Regions from separate parts of the uncultured Solobacterium sp. genome, predicted to be linked through region 1. Evidence: a T-box and tRNA genes for the amino acid it is inferred to sense, from the RefSeq annotation. Region 1 holds a T-box; the other holds one or more tRNA genes.
The links. A T-box is a leader RNA that pairs with one kind of tRNA and senses whether it is charged. The one in region 1 lies ahead of RWM19_RS00055 (valine--tRNA ligase), so its partner is inferred to be a tRNA-Val.
Positions count from the first base shown of each region.

Region 2: it has a tRNA-Val gene. The T-box ahead of RWM19_RS00055 (valine--tRNA ligase) is inferred to sense a tRNA for this amino acid. The anticodon was not compared.

Region 1 covers NZ_CAUQGG010000001.1:4,363-12,019, forward strand. Annotated here, with positions in the region: gene RWM19_RS00035 (CHAP domain-containing protein) at 1-1,059, shown strand, start outside; gene RWM19_RS00040 (hypothetical protein) at 1,135-1,377, shown strand; gene RWM19_RS00045 (NUDIX domain-containing protein) at 1,420-1,938, shown strand; gene RWM19_RS00050 (DUF2500 domain-containing protein) at 2,072-2,335, shown strand; T-box leader at 2,559-2,755, shown strand; gene RWM19_RS00055 (valine--tRNA ligase) at 2,792-5,404, shown strand; gene RWM19_RS00060 (alpha/beta fold hydrolase) at 5,454-6,395, shown strand; gene ppdK (pyruvate, phosphate dikinase) at 6,559-7,657, shown strand, end outside.
Region 2 covers NZ_CAUQGG010000008.1:658-8,314, forward strand. Annotated here, with positions in the region: gene RWM19_RS05720 (ISL3 family transposase) at 1-996, shown strand, start outside; gene alr (alanine racemase) at 1,083-2,201, opposite strand; gene RWM19_RS05730 (hypothetical protein) at 2,211-2,654, opposite strand; tRNA gene RWM19_RS05735 (tRNA-Val) at 2,869-2,944, shown strand; tRNA gene RWM19_RS05740 (tRNA-Thr) at 2,953-3,028, shown strand; tRNA gene RWM19_RS05745 (tRNA-Tyr) at 3,036-3,120, shown strand; tRNA gene RWM19_RS05750 (tRNA-Gln) at 3,168-3,242, shown strand; tRNA gene RWM19_RS05755 (tRNA-Lys) at 3,251-3,326, shown strand; tRNA gene RWM19_RS05760 (tRNA-Gly) at 3,342-3,415, shown strand; gene RWM19_RS05765 (hypothetical protein) at 3,506-3,814, shown strand; gene RWM19_RS05770 (hypothetical protein) at 4,093-5,130, shown strand; gene RWM19_RS05775 (ParA family protein) at 5,146-5,919, shown strand; gene RWM19_RS05780 (ParB N-terminal domain-containing protein) at 5,922-6,695, shown strand; gene RWM19_RS05785 (hypothetical protein) at 6,765-7,118, shown strand; gene RWM19_RS05790 (hypothetical protein) at 7,119-7,657, shown strand, end outside.

The sequences.
Region 1 (7,657 bases):
ATCGATACAGAAGTTTTACCGGTCATCGAAGTTAGCTCTGCTGATTTAAATCCACAAGAGACGATTAAGCATTCTATCTTACAGGAAAGAAGTCAGTCTCTAACAGATATGGATTATAAGAATATCGATATGGGTAAAACAAAGTTAATATTAGAAGGCTTTGATCGTAACCTTACAGGTATTCAACAGGCAACTGCGCGTGTAACTTTAGTCAATAAAGATACTGATGATAAGACACTGGGATATTCCTTTATCCAAAAGGTATTGATTAAGGTTGTAACAAGTACTGCTCCTGTTATTAAATTGAAGTCTGATTCTGTTACTGTTAACAATGGTGATACTTGGAACGCTTCCAACTACATTTCATATATTAATGATGATTCTGGTGTTTTACCAGCATTAACAATTACTGGAAACGTAGATATGTCAACAGATGGTAACTACACTGTTTTATATACTGTTGTAGATACAACTGGTAATAAGTCATTTGCACAGTTGAATGTTACAGTAAAGACTCCGCAAGAAGTGATTGATAACAAGATTGAAGAAGAGCGTAAAGCAAAGGAAAATGAAAAGATTCAAGCTGCGAAACAAGCGCTTGAAAATAGTTCGAATTCTAGTGCATTTATCAGTTCTGCGCAATTACTTGCGGATGCCGATGAAGCTTGGAAGGCTTATGCAAAAGCGGGATTAATTACGGATCATGAAACTGGTGATACTGGTAATAATTACTCATTTAGCCAATGTACATGGTGGGTATATATCCGTCGCCATCAGTTAGGCTTAACTGCTGGTAGTTTGATGGGTAATGGTAACCAATGGGCAAATACAGCTCGTAGTTTAGGATATTCTGTTTCTAATACACCGATGGTTGGTGACGTCATGGTATTTGCGGCTGGGCAAGAAGGTTCAGATGGTTACTATGGTCACGTTGCAATCGTAGAGGGTATTACAACTGATGGTTCTGTTATTACATCTGAATGTGGTGCAAGCCGTAATGGTCAGCCATACTCACGTGTTATCTCTAATCCATCAAGATTCGAATACATTCACTATTAAGATTTTGGAAGATACGTTATGTATCTTCCATTTTTGATAGTTGAAATCATTACTTGTTTTGAATAAAATACCTATATGAGTAGAAAAGATGAACAACGAAATTTACGTATGAATCAGGTTGCTTACTTCTTAATGACATTTGCTGTATATATTGCGATATATATGGTTTTTGTATTCTTGTTTAGTATCATAAATGGATTTTTGAGTTTACATCCATATATCAAACTGATTATCTATATTCTCTTCTTTGAAGCTGATCGTAGAGTTACGGCAGTTGTAATGCGACTACCAATTGTAAAATCAATTATTCGTTTATAATCCGGTCAAACGGATTTTTTGATAATAGAAAGAAGGATTATTATGGAAAAGTGGGATTTATATACAATTGATCGCGAAAAGATAAATCATGTAATAACACGTGGAGATGATATTCCGAAAGATCTTTATCATTTAGTTGTACATGTATGTATCTTTAATGCAAAAAACCAAATGTTGATTCAACAAAGACAAACCTTTAAAGAGGGATGGCCCAATATGTGGGATGTAACAGTTGGTGGTTCTGCTATGATTGGTGAAAATAGTCGTCAGGCAGCAATGCGAGAAGTTGCTGAAGAAATTGGATTAAAGATTGATTTAGAAAATACCCCACCTGTTATTACAAAGTATTTTAGTGAAGGTTTTGATGATATTTATATTCTAGAAAAAGAGATTGATATTTCAAAATTGACCCTTCAATATGAAGAAGTACAGGCTGTAAAATGGGCAGGTATTGAAGAAATCATAGACATGATTGGTTTAAAGAAGTTTATACCGTATGATGAAAGTTTTATTAAATTTCTATTCCATCTACATCAAGCAAACAGTTTATATCAAAAGTAAGTGCACGCTGTAGAGCCTGATTCTGCTTATAGTTGGTAATTCGGCGCTTTTTCTAAAACCCCAAATTATTTTACATTACTGATAATTCTAGATTATAATAAATAAAAATAGTGTGTTTCAGGAGGTGTTGAATATGTTTGGCTCCACAAAAAATAAATACAATAGGGAATCGGTTTTTGCAAAATTGATTGATAAAAAAGTGAGTAAATATTTTGCTGTTCCGGGTAAAATTCCAACTCCAGAGGCGTTATATGAATTGGTTTTTATGACAGAAAAAGGAGAAAAGAATTTTGAGGTAAGTGTATTTTTCTATAATGTTGTAGATATTGGTATGGAAGGGCCGCTAGTGTTCCAAGGATATCAATTGATATCTTTTGGTGATTGGATAAAAGAGTAAAGTGAGTAGCAGAATTTTTTGGAACTACAATATATTTTCTAAAATCAATATATAACGTCTCTTAGGCATTTCTTTGCTCACGAAGAGATATGCATTGATAGCGAAGGAAATTATCAAAGTTAACTACAAGGATGAGAAAAAGCTGAATAATATATATTTATAATCTAGCGTAATTCATTAAATTATTTCTTATTGAAAATGATGGATACAATGGTATAATCTAACCAAAGCAAAGAAAAGAAGTAGTAATATTGACAGTTTTGATAGAGAGTCTGTGATTGGTGGAAACAGATAAAACGAAAATATGAAGTAGTCTTGGAGCTGTGTCTTTGAAGTAGTAGTAGAAGATGCCGTAGGGATGCACGTTACGCTATTTGAGAAGTAAGCAAAGGTGGTACCACGTTTATACACGTCCTATGCATAGGACGTTTTTTTTATGTTTAAGGAGAAGGTAATATGGAAAAGAATCTAGCACAAAAGTATGACCACAAAGCCGTAGAAGAAGGCAAATACAACCGATGGATTGAAAAAGGATATTTCACTGCAGGTGATAAATCGAAAGATCCTTTTACAATTGTAATTCCTCCACCAAATGTTACTGGTATTTTACATATCGGTCACGCTTGGGATAATACATTACAGGATATTATTGCACGTTATAAGCGTATGCAGGGCTATGACATGTTGTTTTTACCAGGTATGGATCATGCAGGTATTGCAACACAGGCAAAGGTTGATGCACGCTTAAAGAGTGAAGGTATTTCTCGCTATGATTTAGGACGTGAAAAGTTCTTGGAACGTGCATGGGAGTGGAAGGCAGAATATGCTAAAACAATCCGTACACAATGGGGTAAACTTGGAAACTCATTAGACTATAGTCGTGAGCGTTTTACAATGGATGATGGTTTTAATGATGCGGTTCGTCATGTATTTGTTAAACTCTACAATGAAGGTTTAATCTATCGTGGTTGGCGTATCATTAACTGGGATCCGGAAGCACGTACTGCATTAAGTAATATTGAAGTATATTATCAAGATGACCCAGGTAAGATGTATCACTTCAAATATGTTGTAAAGGAAACTGGTGAAGAGTTCGTCGTTGCAACAACACGTCCTGAAACAATGTTTGGTGATGTTTGTGTTGTGGTAAATCCTAACGATGAAACACTGAATCACTTGATTGGGAAACATACTACAAATCCAGCAAATGGACAGGAATTACCTATTATCGGTGATGACTATGTAGAGATTGGTTTTGGTACTGGTGCAATGAAGTGTACACCAGCACACGATCCTAACGACTTTGCGATTGCGGAAAGACATCATTTAGAAAAGCCAATCTGTATGAATCCAGATGGAACAATGAATGAACTCTGTGGTAAGTATGAAGGCATGGACCGTTATGTAGCACGTGAAGCTCTTGTAAAACAAATCGAAGCAGATGGAAACCTCGTTAAGATTGAAGAGATGACACATAACGTAGCGCACTCTGAACGTACACATTGCGTTGTTGAACAGTATCTATCACAACAGTGGTTTGTTAAGATGAAGCCACTTGCTCAAGATGTACTAAAGTATCAAGCTGATGAAGAAATAAAGATTAACTTCTATCCAGAACGTTTTGAAAAGACATTCAATGGTTGGTTAGAAAATATTGAAGACTGGTGTATCTCTCGTCAGTTGTGGTGGGGTCATCGCATTCCTGCATGGTATAACACTGTGACTGGTGAAACATACGTTGGTGAAACTGATCCGGAGGATACAACAAACTGGGTACAGGATGAAGATGTACTTGATACATGGTTCTCCAGTGCTCTATGGCCATTTGCGACATTAGGTTGGCCGGAAGAAACTGAAGATCTTGAACGTTATTATCCAACCAATACAATGGTTACAGGGTACGATATTATCTTCTTCTGGGTTGCGCGTATGGCATTCCAGGCAAGACATTTTACAAAGAATCGTCCATTTAAGGATGTACTCATTCATGGCTTATTACGTGATGCGCAAGGCCGTAAGATGTCGAAGTCACTTGGTAATGGTATTGACCCAATGAAGGTTATTGAGGAGTATGGTATCGATGCATTACGCTTCTTCTTAACAACAAATTCAACACCAGGACAGGATATGCGTTATATTCCTGAAAAGGTTGAGGCAGCCGGTAACTTTATTAACAAAATTTGGAATGCGTCTAGATTTGTATTCATGAACCTTCCTGAAGGAATGAAAGTAGAAGATGTCAATTTAACAAATCTATCACTTGCGGATTCATGGATTATCAATCGTCTTAACGAAACAATTACACATGTTACTGAAAACATGGAGAAGTATGAATTTGCTTTAGTTGGTAACGAACTATATTCCTTTGTATGGGATGACTTCTGTAGTTGGTATGTTGAGATGAGCAAGACGGCATTAAATGGTACGGATGAAGTAGCTAAACATGCTGCACAATCAACTCTATACGTATGTTTAAAGGCTATTGTTAGTTTATTACAACCATTTATGCCATTTGTAACTGAAGAGATTTATGATTTATTACCAGGTGCTAAGGAAAGTATCAACTTAGAATCATGGCCAACTGTTATTGAAAATGTAACTGCTTGTGATTTAACTGCAATGGCAAGAGTAATTTCTGCAATCCAAAAGATTCGTGAAGTTAAGATTGTAAATGATTTGAAACCATCTACATTAATTCATATTGCATTAAAGGATCTTGACGGTAATACAATCATGGCGGATGAAGCAATGTCTGCAATTATCATGAAGCTTGCAAAGGCACAGTGGCAGGATATACTTGAAGGAGACTTAACAGTCGAAACAATTCAAGGTGGTAGCTTATATATTCCATCTAGCGAATTAAGTAATCCAGAAGAAGAAATCAAGAAGCTTGAAGCAGAGATTGAAAGACTTAAGTCTGAGATTGCACGTTCTACAGGAATTCTTTCTAACCAAGGATTTATTGCGAAGGCTCCAGCAGCGAAGATTGAAAATGAAAAACAAAAACTTGAAGCATATCAGAAACAATACGCTGTTATTGAAGAGCGCTTAAATGTATTGAAAAAGTAGTGGACATGTTATAATCATGATAACAATCCATGATTGACGGAGGTGCAGTATGTCAAATAAAGAAAACAAGCATACGCTATTAAAAGTATTGGGTGTTACTGCTGTGGCTGGTGCTAGCGCATATGCAGGTGCTGGATACTATGTATTCCGCAATGCGTTTGATTTACAGAATAGTAGATTTTTACAAAAATGTGGTACGTCAATGCAGCTACCATTATTACAGATGGAAAAAAATGAGTGGTTTGCACATAGCAATCGTTTCGATGATTTCATTGATTCTTATGATGGATTAAAACTTCATGCATTACGAATCGTGAATCAAGAAGACTCCCATAAGTGGATTATCATCCAACATGGAATTGCGTCTTATAGTGGAACATTATTAGAACATATGTGGGAGGCTGACCATCGTGGATTTAATATCTTAGCACCGGATGCTCGTGGTTATGGAATGTCTGAAGGTAAGTACACTGGTCTTGGTTGGTGTGAACATTATGACTTAATTAGTTGGATTAACTTCTTAGTCAATCTTGATCCACTAGCAGAGATTGTATTGTTTGGTATAAACGTAGGTGCAGCTTCTGTCATGAATGCAGTTGGTGATTATTTACCGCGTAATGTAAAGTGTGCAATCGCAGAAGGTGGATATAAAGAAATCAAAGATATCATCCAAACGCAAGTGCAGGATATTACAAAGTTTAATGGTAAGTTTGTGATGCCATCTGTCGACTTCTATGTAAGACAAGTATTGCATTTTAGTCTCAATGATATTAGTACACAACGTCAGTTAAGAAACGCTGTAACTCCGATGTTATTCCTACATGGTTTACAAGATCACGTCGTTCCAATTAGCCACGCGTATGATAACTATTATTCTTGTGCAAGCAAGAAAGAGATGTATGTTTCAGAGCAGGGCAGATTTGGTAATTTAACAAGTGATCCACAATACTTCCCACGATTCTTTGACTTCATTAAAAAGTATGTAAAATAACAAATTAAGTAGACGGTATCGATAAGATATCGTCTTTTCTGTTTCATGCGTGCATGGAAAAGAGTAAGTTAATTTCTTGGATAATCTCACAAAAGTGATTTGTATGTATTGAGAAATGTAACCGGTTGCTTTATAATCAAACAGTAGATAAAGGGAGGCTATAATGGCTACTAAAAAGTATGTTTATAAGTTTTCTGAAGGTAATGGTTCCATGCGTGAACTGCTCGGTGGTAAAGGTGCTAACCTTGCTGAAATGAGCATTTTAGGTATGCCAGTACCGGATGGATTTACCATCACAACTGAAGCGTGCAATGCATATTACGCAGATGGTAAGAAAATCAATAAGAATATCATGGACGAAATTCACAAGCATGTTGAAATGCTACAGAAGGCAACAGGTAAGAAATTAGGTGGATTAGAGAATCCTTTACTTGTTTCTGTACGTTCAGGTGCACGTGCATCTATGCCAGGTATGATGGACACAATTCTTAACCTAGGTATGAATGATGAAGTTGTTAAGGTTGTTGAAGAAAAGTCTGGCAACAAGAGATTTGCATACGACTCTTATCGTCGTTTCGTACAGATGTTCTCTGATGTTGTAATGGGATTATCCAAATCACGTTTTGAAGAAATCATTGATGAAGTTAAAGAAAAGAAGGGCGTTACTCAGGATATCGAATTAGATGCTGAGGATATGTTCGAATTAACAAATCGTTTCAAAGCTTTCTATAAGAAAGAATTGAAGGAAGATTTCCCACAGGATCCAACAGTACAATTAGAACGTGCAATCGAAGCTGTGTTCCGTTCATGGAATAATGATCGTGCTATCTTCTATCGTAAGATGAATGATATTCCAAGTTCTTGGGGAACAGCAGTAAACGTTCAAACCATGGTATTCGGTAACATGGGTGATGATTGTGGAACAGGTGTTGCCTTTACTCGTAACCCTGCAACAGGTGAAAGAAAATTATTTGGTGAATACTTAATTAACGCGCAAGGTGAAGACGTTGTTGCTGGTATTCGTACACCTTCTCCAATTGCAGAACTTAAGAAGGTAATGCCAAAGGCATATAAGGACTTCACAGATATCTGTGCACGTTTGGAAAAGCACTACCATGACATGCAGGATATGGAATTTACAATTGAACATGGAAAACTATTCATGTTACAAACACGTAATGCGAAGCGTACAGCTGCAGCTGCTTTAAAGGTTGCTGTAGATATGGAGAAGGAAGGTCTTGTAACGAAGGATCAAGCGTTAC
Region 2 (7,657 bases), on a different contig from region 1:
ATCGCAATAGACGAGGTTTATTTAAACTTTGACCATAAAAACCGATATGCCTTGGTCATAATGGATTTTAGAACAAGTCAAATTCTAGACATACTTCCAAACCATAATAAAGATACACTTACAAGCTACTTTAATTCCATTTCAAAAGATGAGCGAGATGCGGTCAAATACATTGTCAGTGATATGTATAATGCATACCTAAATCTACCGCGATCATTCTTTAAAAACGCTATATCCATCGTTGATTCATTTCACGTCATCCAATGGATTAATAATAAAATAAACATATATATCAATACCGTGAAGAAAAAATATCAGAAAGAAAACGATGAACTATTAGAGAAAGAAAACTACGAAAACAATCGTAATTATCAAACTAAAAAAGACTCCAGAGAAGTATACATCTTAAAGAACTTTAAATGGGTCCTACTATCAAATATTGATAATATCTATTATTCATTCAAAAGGTTTAAGAACAATTTTTTAAATCAGTATCTGGATACCTACCAAAAAGAAAATCTATTCCTTTCTCTAGATTCAAACTTCAAAGAAATCAGAGAACTAAAAGAAAAATATATTTCTTTTAATAATGAATATATCGGTGATTCTATTCACGCTGAAAAAGCTCTAGATAGCCTGATAAAAGAATACAGTTCATCCCATTTAAGAATGTTCAGAGAATTTTCTGGTCTATTAAAGAAATACAAATATCCGATACTCGCTGCCTTTACAACTATAACTACTGTAAATATAGATGGTGAAGTCGAAATGATTAGAAGGATTTCTAATGGCCCTATGGAATCCTTTAATAATAAGCCTAAAGATTTAAAACGAAATTCAAATGGAGTTACCAATTTTGAATACACAAGAAATAGATTACTTTGGGCAACACGTGAAGCTCCCTCTATATTAGCTATCCCTAGGGATTTAAAAGCCATTCATAAAGATGGGAAAATTCGTGGACATTATAAGAAAGGTATTGAAAAAGAACACTAGATTTTGATGTCTAGTGTTCTCCTGAATTCATGGGTTGTCCCCCAAAGTGTTGGCTAGTCCCCCAAAGTTTTTGGAGACCCATCGTTTTAGTTTCTTTCTTTTGTAAGAATACTCTTTTCTAAACGAGAATTTTCTTCATCTTGGATTTTGTTATGCCAGATATAACGACGTGTTACACGGCTGCTGAGTAAACAGATAATCTCATATGGGATTGTATTTAATTCTTCAGCCATCTTTTCTAAGGATATGTGTTCGCCAAAGATTTCAACTACTGTTTTTTCTGGAACCTCATGATCTAAGTGAATCATTGCTTGATCCATACAAACACGTCCCACAATCTCGGCATATTGACCATCTACGTATACTTTTCTACCTTGGTTTGCACGGATAAACCCATCCGCATAACCAATTGGTAGGGTGGCGATGATTTCATCATCTTTTGCGGTGTAGGTAGCACCATAACCTACTGTATCACCTGCATGCATATGTTTTACCATTACAACTTCACTGAAAAGTGAAATTGCTGGTTCAAGGGATTTTTCGTAAGTAGAGATTCCATACAGAGAGATGCCGATACGGCAAGCATTAGAAGTATCTTCTTTAAAGAATGCAGTTGCATCGCTGTTATCACAATGCACCCAAGGGAATGTATATGAGAAGGATTCTACAGCTTCTTTGAATTTAGAGAATTGACGATTTGTAAAATCTAAATCACTATCTGCACAACAGAAGTGGGTGAAGATTCCTTCCATATCACAGCTAGCAGCTTGCAGTTTTTCGAAGGCAAAATGAAGTTCATCAATTGTACGAAAGCCAATACGACTCATGCCTGTATCAACTTTTAGATGTACGTGTAAACCTTTGCAGTTTTGTTTTGCTGCATCGTGTACCCATTCAGTAGAGTAAGCAGTACAGGAAATTCCGTATTTGATTAAAATGGGAATATCATTAGCTTCTGTAGCACCTAGTATTAATAGCTTTCCTTCATAGCCTTCGTTGCGAAGTACAAGGGCTTCATCTAGAGATGATACAGCAATCATCTCTGCACCCGCTTCTAAAACAGCACGTGCCACATGAATATCACCACAGCCATAGGCATCTGCTTTTAATACAGCGATGATTTTCTTCTGACAAATTTCTTTTAATTGAATCAAGTTGTGTTCAATCTTATCTAGATTGACTTGCATCCATGTTTTTCTATACATATTACACCTCTATAAAATGACCGATTGCGTATAACCAATATATATACCAATTAAACGGAATGCTAAACTGATTAATGCATATGGATTCAAAGAAGCGAAAATACGTAAATAAGATAGGAATGTGGTTGCGATAACCGATAAATTTCCGCTTGTAAATAGGACGATAACGCCATTGATCGATATGGAACTCGTTAAGTCACCGATAAAGATTGCAATAAAAGTCATGATTGCTCCAACTATCATAAATCTGGTATGAACACCTCTTCCGAAATGTTTGATTGTAGCAGCAATTCCATAGCCGATAGCAATAAACATTAGAGAAAATTCAACATGTAAAAGTGCCGTAATCAATCCATATAAATTGCCAAGTATAACTGCAGCGATAAATCCTGTAATAATCGCAGCAATAAATCGTTGGTTATTATCTAAGTATCTTGCGTTATAGATTTTCATCTGAAACCTCCATAAAACATCTATTATTGTAGCACATTACCCTGTGAAACATCATTATGGTTCCATATCAATAGAATAAAATGCGGAAGAAAGGGGAGGACTAGAAGTATTTTGGAAAAAATTTAAAAAAAGAAATTAAAAAGTGTTGACGATGAAAAGTCACCATGCTACTATATTAAAGCATTCCACGAAATGAGGAATGTAAGGGATAGATGGAGGTTTAGCTCAGTTGGGAGAGCATCTGCCTTACAAGCAGAGGGTCAGCGGTTCGAGCCCGTTAACCTCCACCATTTTTTTCGCCGACTTAGCTCAATTGGCAGAGCAATTGATTTGTAATCAATAGGTTGTAGGTTCGATTCCTATAGTCGGCACCATTTATTTGGAGACGTAGCGAAGTGGCTAAACGCGGCAGACTGTAAATCTGCTCCCTCTGGGTTCGGTGGTTCGAAACCACCCGTCTCCACCATTTACTGATGATGCATCGAGTGATGCTTACGAGTTGGACTTGATTATTGGGGTATAGCCAAGCGGTAAGGCAAGGGACTTTGACTCCCTCATTCGTAAGTTCGAATCTTACTACCCCAGCCATTTAAGATGTCTCGGTAGCTCAGACGGTAGAGCAACTGACTTTTAATCAGTGGGTCGAGGGTTCGAGTCCCTTCCGAGACACCACTTTATTTAAGACATGCGAGTGTAGTTCAATGGTAGAACGACAGCCTTCCAAGCTGTATACGTGAGTTCGATTCTCATCACTCGCTCCATTACATTCAAATAGGTAGCTATAGGTAACTTATAGCTACCTATTTTTGCGTTTTACGGAATGTGTTTGGAATGGAAAGGAGAACTAGCAGATGGGAGATAAATGTAGAAAAACGGTTAGATTTAAAGAGGATCTTGTGGCTTGGCGATATCTTCTTGCTGATCTCCAAGAGAGAAATAAGGAAGATAGAAAGTATATCAGTCATGACACTCTAGCACGCATGATTGGTATGAAAATGATTACATTTATGAAGTATAACCGAGGAGATATCCCAAGAATATCACTTCATTATTTCTTTGAGTATTGTAGAGCATTAGATATTGATTCTACTGAATTCTTTTCTGGGCTAGCAAAAATCATAGAAAAAGATAAAAAAGAAAATCCTGATGATTATAAATAAAAAAATCACCGAACGCTCAAACTTGGCGGAATGAGTTCTGTGATTAAGGGGAAAGAAGGTTAATTACCTTCAATATTGCATATGTAGAGGATTCAGATACCCTCAGTATGACCTGATATATCCAACACACCTCTTTGCATATATAAATATATAAGATTTAACAAAAAAAAGCAATTTTATAGATGTTAAAGATTTATTAAAAATCACAAATAAAATAAAAAAAACAACATAGGATACCTATGATGTGTAGTTAATGGAATATAGGAGCTTCTTAAATTATGCATACATTTTTTAGTAAGACAAATATTTATGCTGACCTTCAATCGGTGTTAAGTATTTCCGAGTGGCTTGCTGCAGCTGGTGGTGAGTTAGTAGTTGATGCTACTGTTTCATCTTTGGGTTATCAGGAATTCTTCCGTCAGTTAGAAGAGTTTGAACTCAGTCGAGCCGGCAAGCGAACTCAGACAATCAATATTCAAGCAAAATCTTTAGAAGTACTCTTACCAGCATCTTTGGTAGATGTAGAGCAGTGTGTCCGCATTCTCATGTCTGAATTATTTGGTTCTGAGAGACCTTTGCCTTATGCAGCTTGGGTAGAAACAAGAGGCAAGGGACGTTATTTACAGATTCTTATTTCTGAACGTTACTACAGTGCAGAGCCTATTGTTTATGAGGATTTTTGGAAGTCCGATAGATTTCAAAATAAAGTAACTGGCAGATTATGCAAAGCGGATGATCCTCAAGCTAGAAAAATTGTAAAGGCAGGTGATCTCCGTAAGACATGGACATCGCACTTCAGTTTAAAAAGCAGAATTTTTACGGCAGATGGATATGCTAGAAAGCATTCAAACAGAAAAGAAAGAATTGGCTTTGATAGATTGCTAAGTCGTATACGGCAGTGCATTGCTGCAGCATTTGTTAAATTGAAGATTCAGTTTAAGAAGGAATTCCTACTTCCAAAGCTGAAACGTTATGATTGGCTCAATAAGTATCAAAATATCAATCTAACCAGGATAAATGGAGCAATTCAGCATATAGAACAGGAACTGCAGATGGAGTGGATCGCACTGAGAGATGGTTATTTCCTGCAAGAAGGAAAGATATACGACCGCTTCATGGTACTGGCAAAACGATATGCAAATAAGATGAAACAAGGATTCTCAAATCATCCTATTGATGGTGGCAGAAAGAAGATAAAACTATCGTTCTCAATATTCATGAATGTTATCCGTGTGCAGGAAAACATAGATACCGTCATAGAAGATTTTGATAAAGAAATAGATGAATTCCGGATGAAATACAGATATGGAATTTAAGAAAGGAAGATGAATATGATTACATCAATTTGGAATGTTAAAGGTGGTGTTGGAAAAACACTTACCAGCATCAATTTAGCTGCAGGATTTGCAAAGGAAGGAAAGAAAACACTATTAGTGGATATGGACGGGCAGTCTAGTGTGTCTTATCTGTTGTTCCCGGAAAGAGAGTTTGAGGATGGAGATTTGACGATTGTAGATGCTTTGGCTGGAACAGGTGAGATAAGTGAATGTATCTATCATACGAATATTGAAAATTTGGATGTTATTCCTGCAACAATCTACTTATTTACGGTAGAAAAGCAAATGTTGGTAAATACATCATCTGGAATACAGCAGACAAAACTAAAGAAGTTGCTGAAGAAGTTACAAGGCTATGACGAAATCATCATAGATAATAATCCTTCTATCAATCTTTGTACTACCAATGCATTGTGTGCATGCGACAGATTAATCATTCCTGCTGACCTTGAAAAAGGTGCTTTGAAAGGAATTGAATTGACTCTGCAACATTCTCAGGAAATATTAGAAAACATTGATGGAGCAAACTTTGAAATCAGAATCCTTCCTACAAAAATCCAACGAAACAAGATTGATACAGAAACATTGGAAGAATTAAAGATGGCATATGGATCCATGGTTTATCAGACCAATATCCGTTATCAAGCTGCACCGATTAAAGATTCTTCTATGAAAGGAAGAATGTTGATAAATGATATGAAATCACGTTCAAAGGTTGCACAAGACTATAGAGACCTAGTAGCAGAAGTTCTGCAGGAGGAGAAATAAAAATGGGACTACTAACATCTAAAAACGGATTATTAAATAGTGCTTCTCTTGAAGCAGCAAAACTAGGAAAGATTATCTATGTTTCCGTTGAGGAGCTTTGTGCTAATGAGAAGAACGTCTATGAAATGGATGATATAGACCTGCTAGTTGAAAACATCCAGGAGATGGGTTTGATTGAACCACTACATGCTTTCAAGAGTGGTGATGGACAATATGTTCTTACATCTGGACATCGTAGATTGCAGGCAATCAAAAAGATTATTGAAAGTGGAGAAACTGTTAAATACAACGGAAAAACACTTGATGAGCATGAAATACCAGTCATCTTGAATTATCCAGAGGATGAGTTGCAAGAAAGAGTGATGCTGCTAAGTTCTAATGCGTATAGAACGATGGATAAAAAGGAACGAAGACAAGTCATATTGGAAGCACACCGCTGCTATACAATCCACTGTGCAAATGGAGATAAGCCGGAAGGACGTGAAAGAGAGTGGATCACAGCTATTACGGGTATTTCCGATGGAACGGTAAAGGATGTGCTGGCAGAGATAAATAAGAAAGATGTTGATGGTGACTCATCAATATCTGCTGAAGATATCGTAGAGAAAGAACCGGAAGAAGATGAGTTTCAAAAGTGCATCAAAAAGATTCAAAGCCTGGATAAATTTCTACAAAAGAAATCACCAGATTTTAGAGAGAAAGATGAATTGACCAAACAGCAACTAAGGATAGCGATTGACGGGCTGATTGATACCTTGGAGATATTAAGAGGATAAGTGATAAAGGTTTAGTGATACTTTGGGGCAAGTTGCCCCAAAGGAAAGAAAGTGAAGCGGAGGAAAACTATGGAACTGGAAGATATGGTAAAAAATATTGATGATATCTGTGGAACAGTTTTACAAACGGCAAGTAGTGAAACAAGTCCGGAGATATGGCATATGATAGCAACTCTTAAAGTGCTTTCCGGCGCTTCATTGAACCAGGTGCAGACTTTGGAAATGAATAACCTTGAATTAAAGAAGTCTGATCAACTGCACTTAAAAGACCTGATTTATCTTTATTTGAAAACTGCATCACTTAACAATTTGATGGAATTAGAACAAATGATTCCGAATTTCCGACTGAAATACCAGGCAAAAATTCTAAATGAAGCAGAGATGGAACTGATTAGAAAATCTATGGAGAACAGAGGTGTATAAATGATTGGATATGAAGTGATGATTAAAAAAACAAGCTCATATGCAAGACTGAAATACTTATTTGGAATTTGGCTTGATTTTTCTAAGATGGTTGGCAATGTCTATTCTATAAATGATGACTATACAATTCATGTTGAAGAAGATTTTGAAAGGATGCACTATAAATCAGCTACGAAATGGATACTATCTGCATCTGATGAAAACAACCATCAGCAAGAAGACACGGTGATTCAAAGAATGGATAGAGATAAAGACATTTATAATTTTATAAAATACTGGGCTAAAAGCATTAATGGAAACTATCTTGATGAACTCGAAAGAGAACTAATCATCAGGAAATGGCTTCTGAATCAAAAATATGAATGTATCTGTCGAGAATGTTATATATCTAAAAGTACATATTTCAAAAAGATTAAAGAAGCAGAGAGAATACTAATACTATTGTGGAAGCTGGATCATTATGACGAATATGGAAATATGAGGCAATATCAAGAAATATTCCAGGAGCGATATGAAGCACTTGGAGAAAGGGCAAAGAT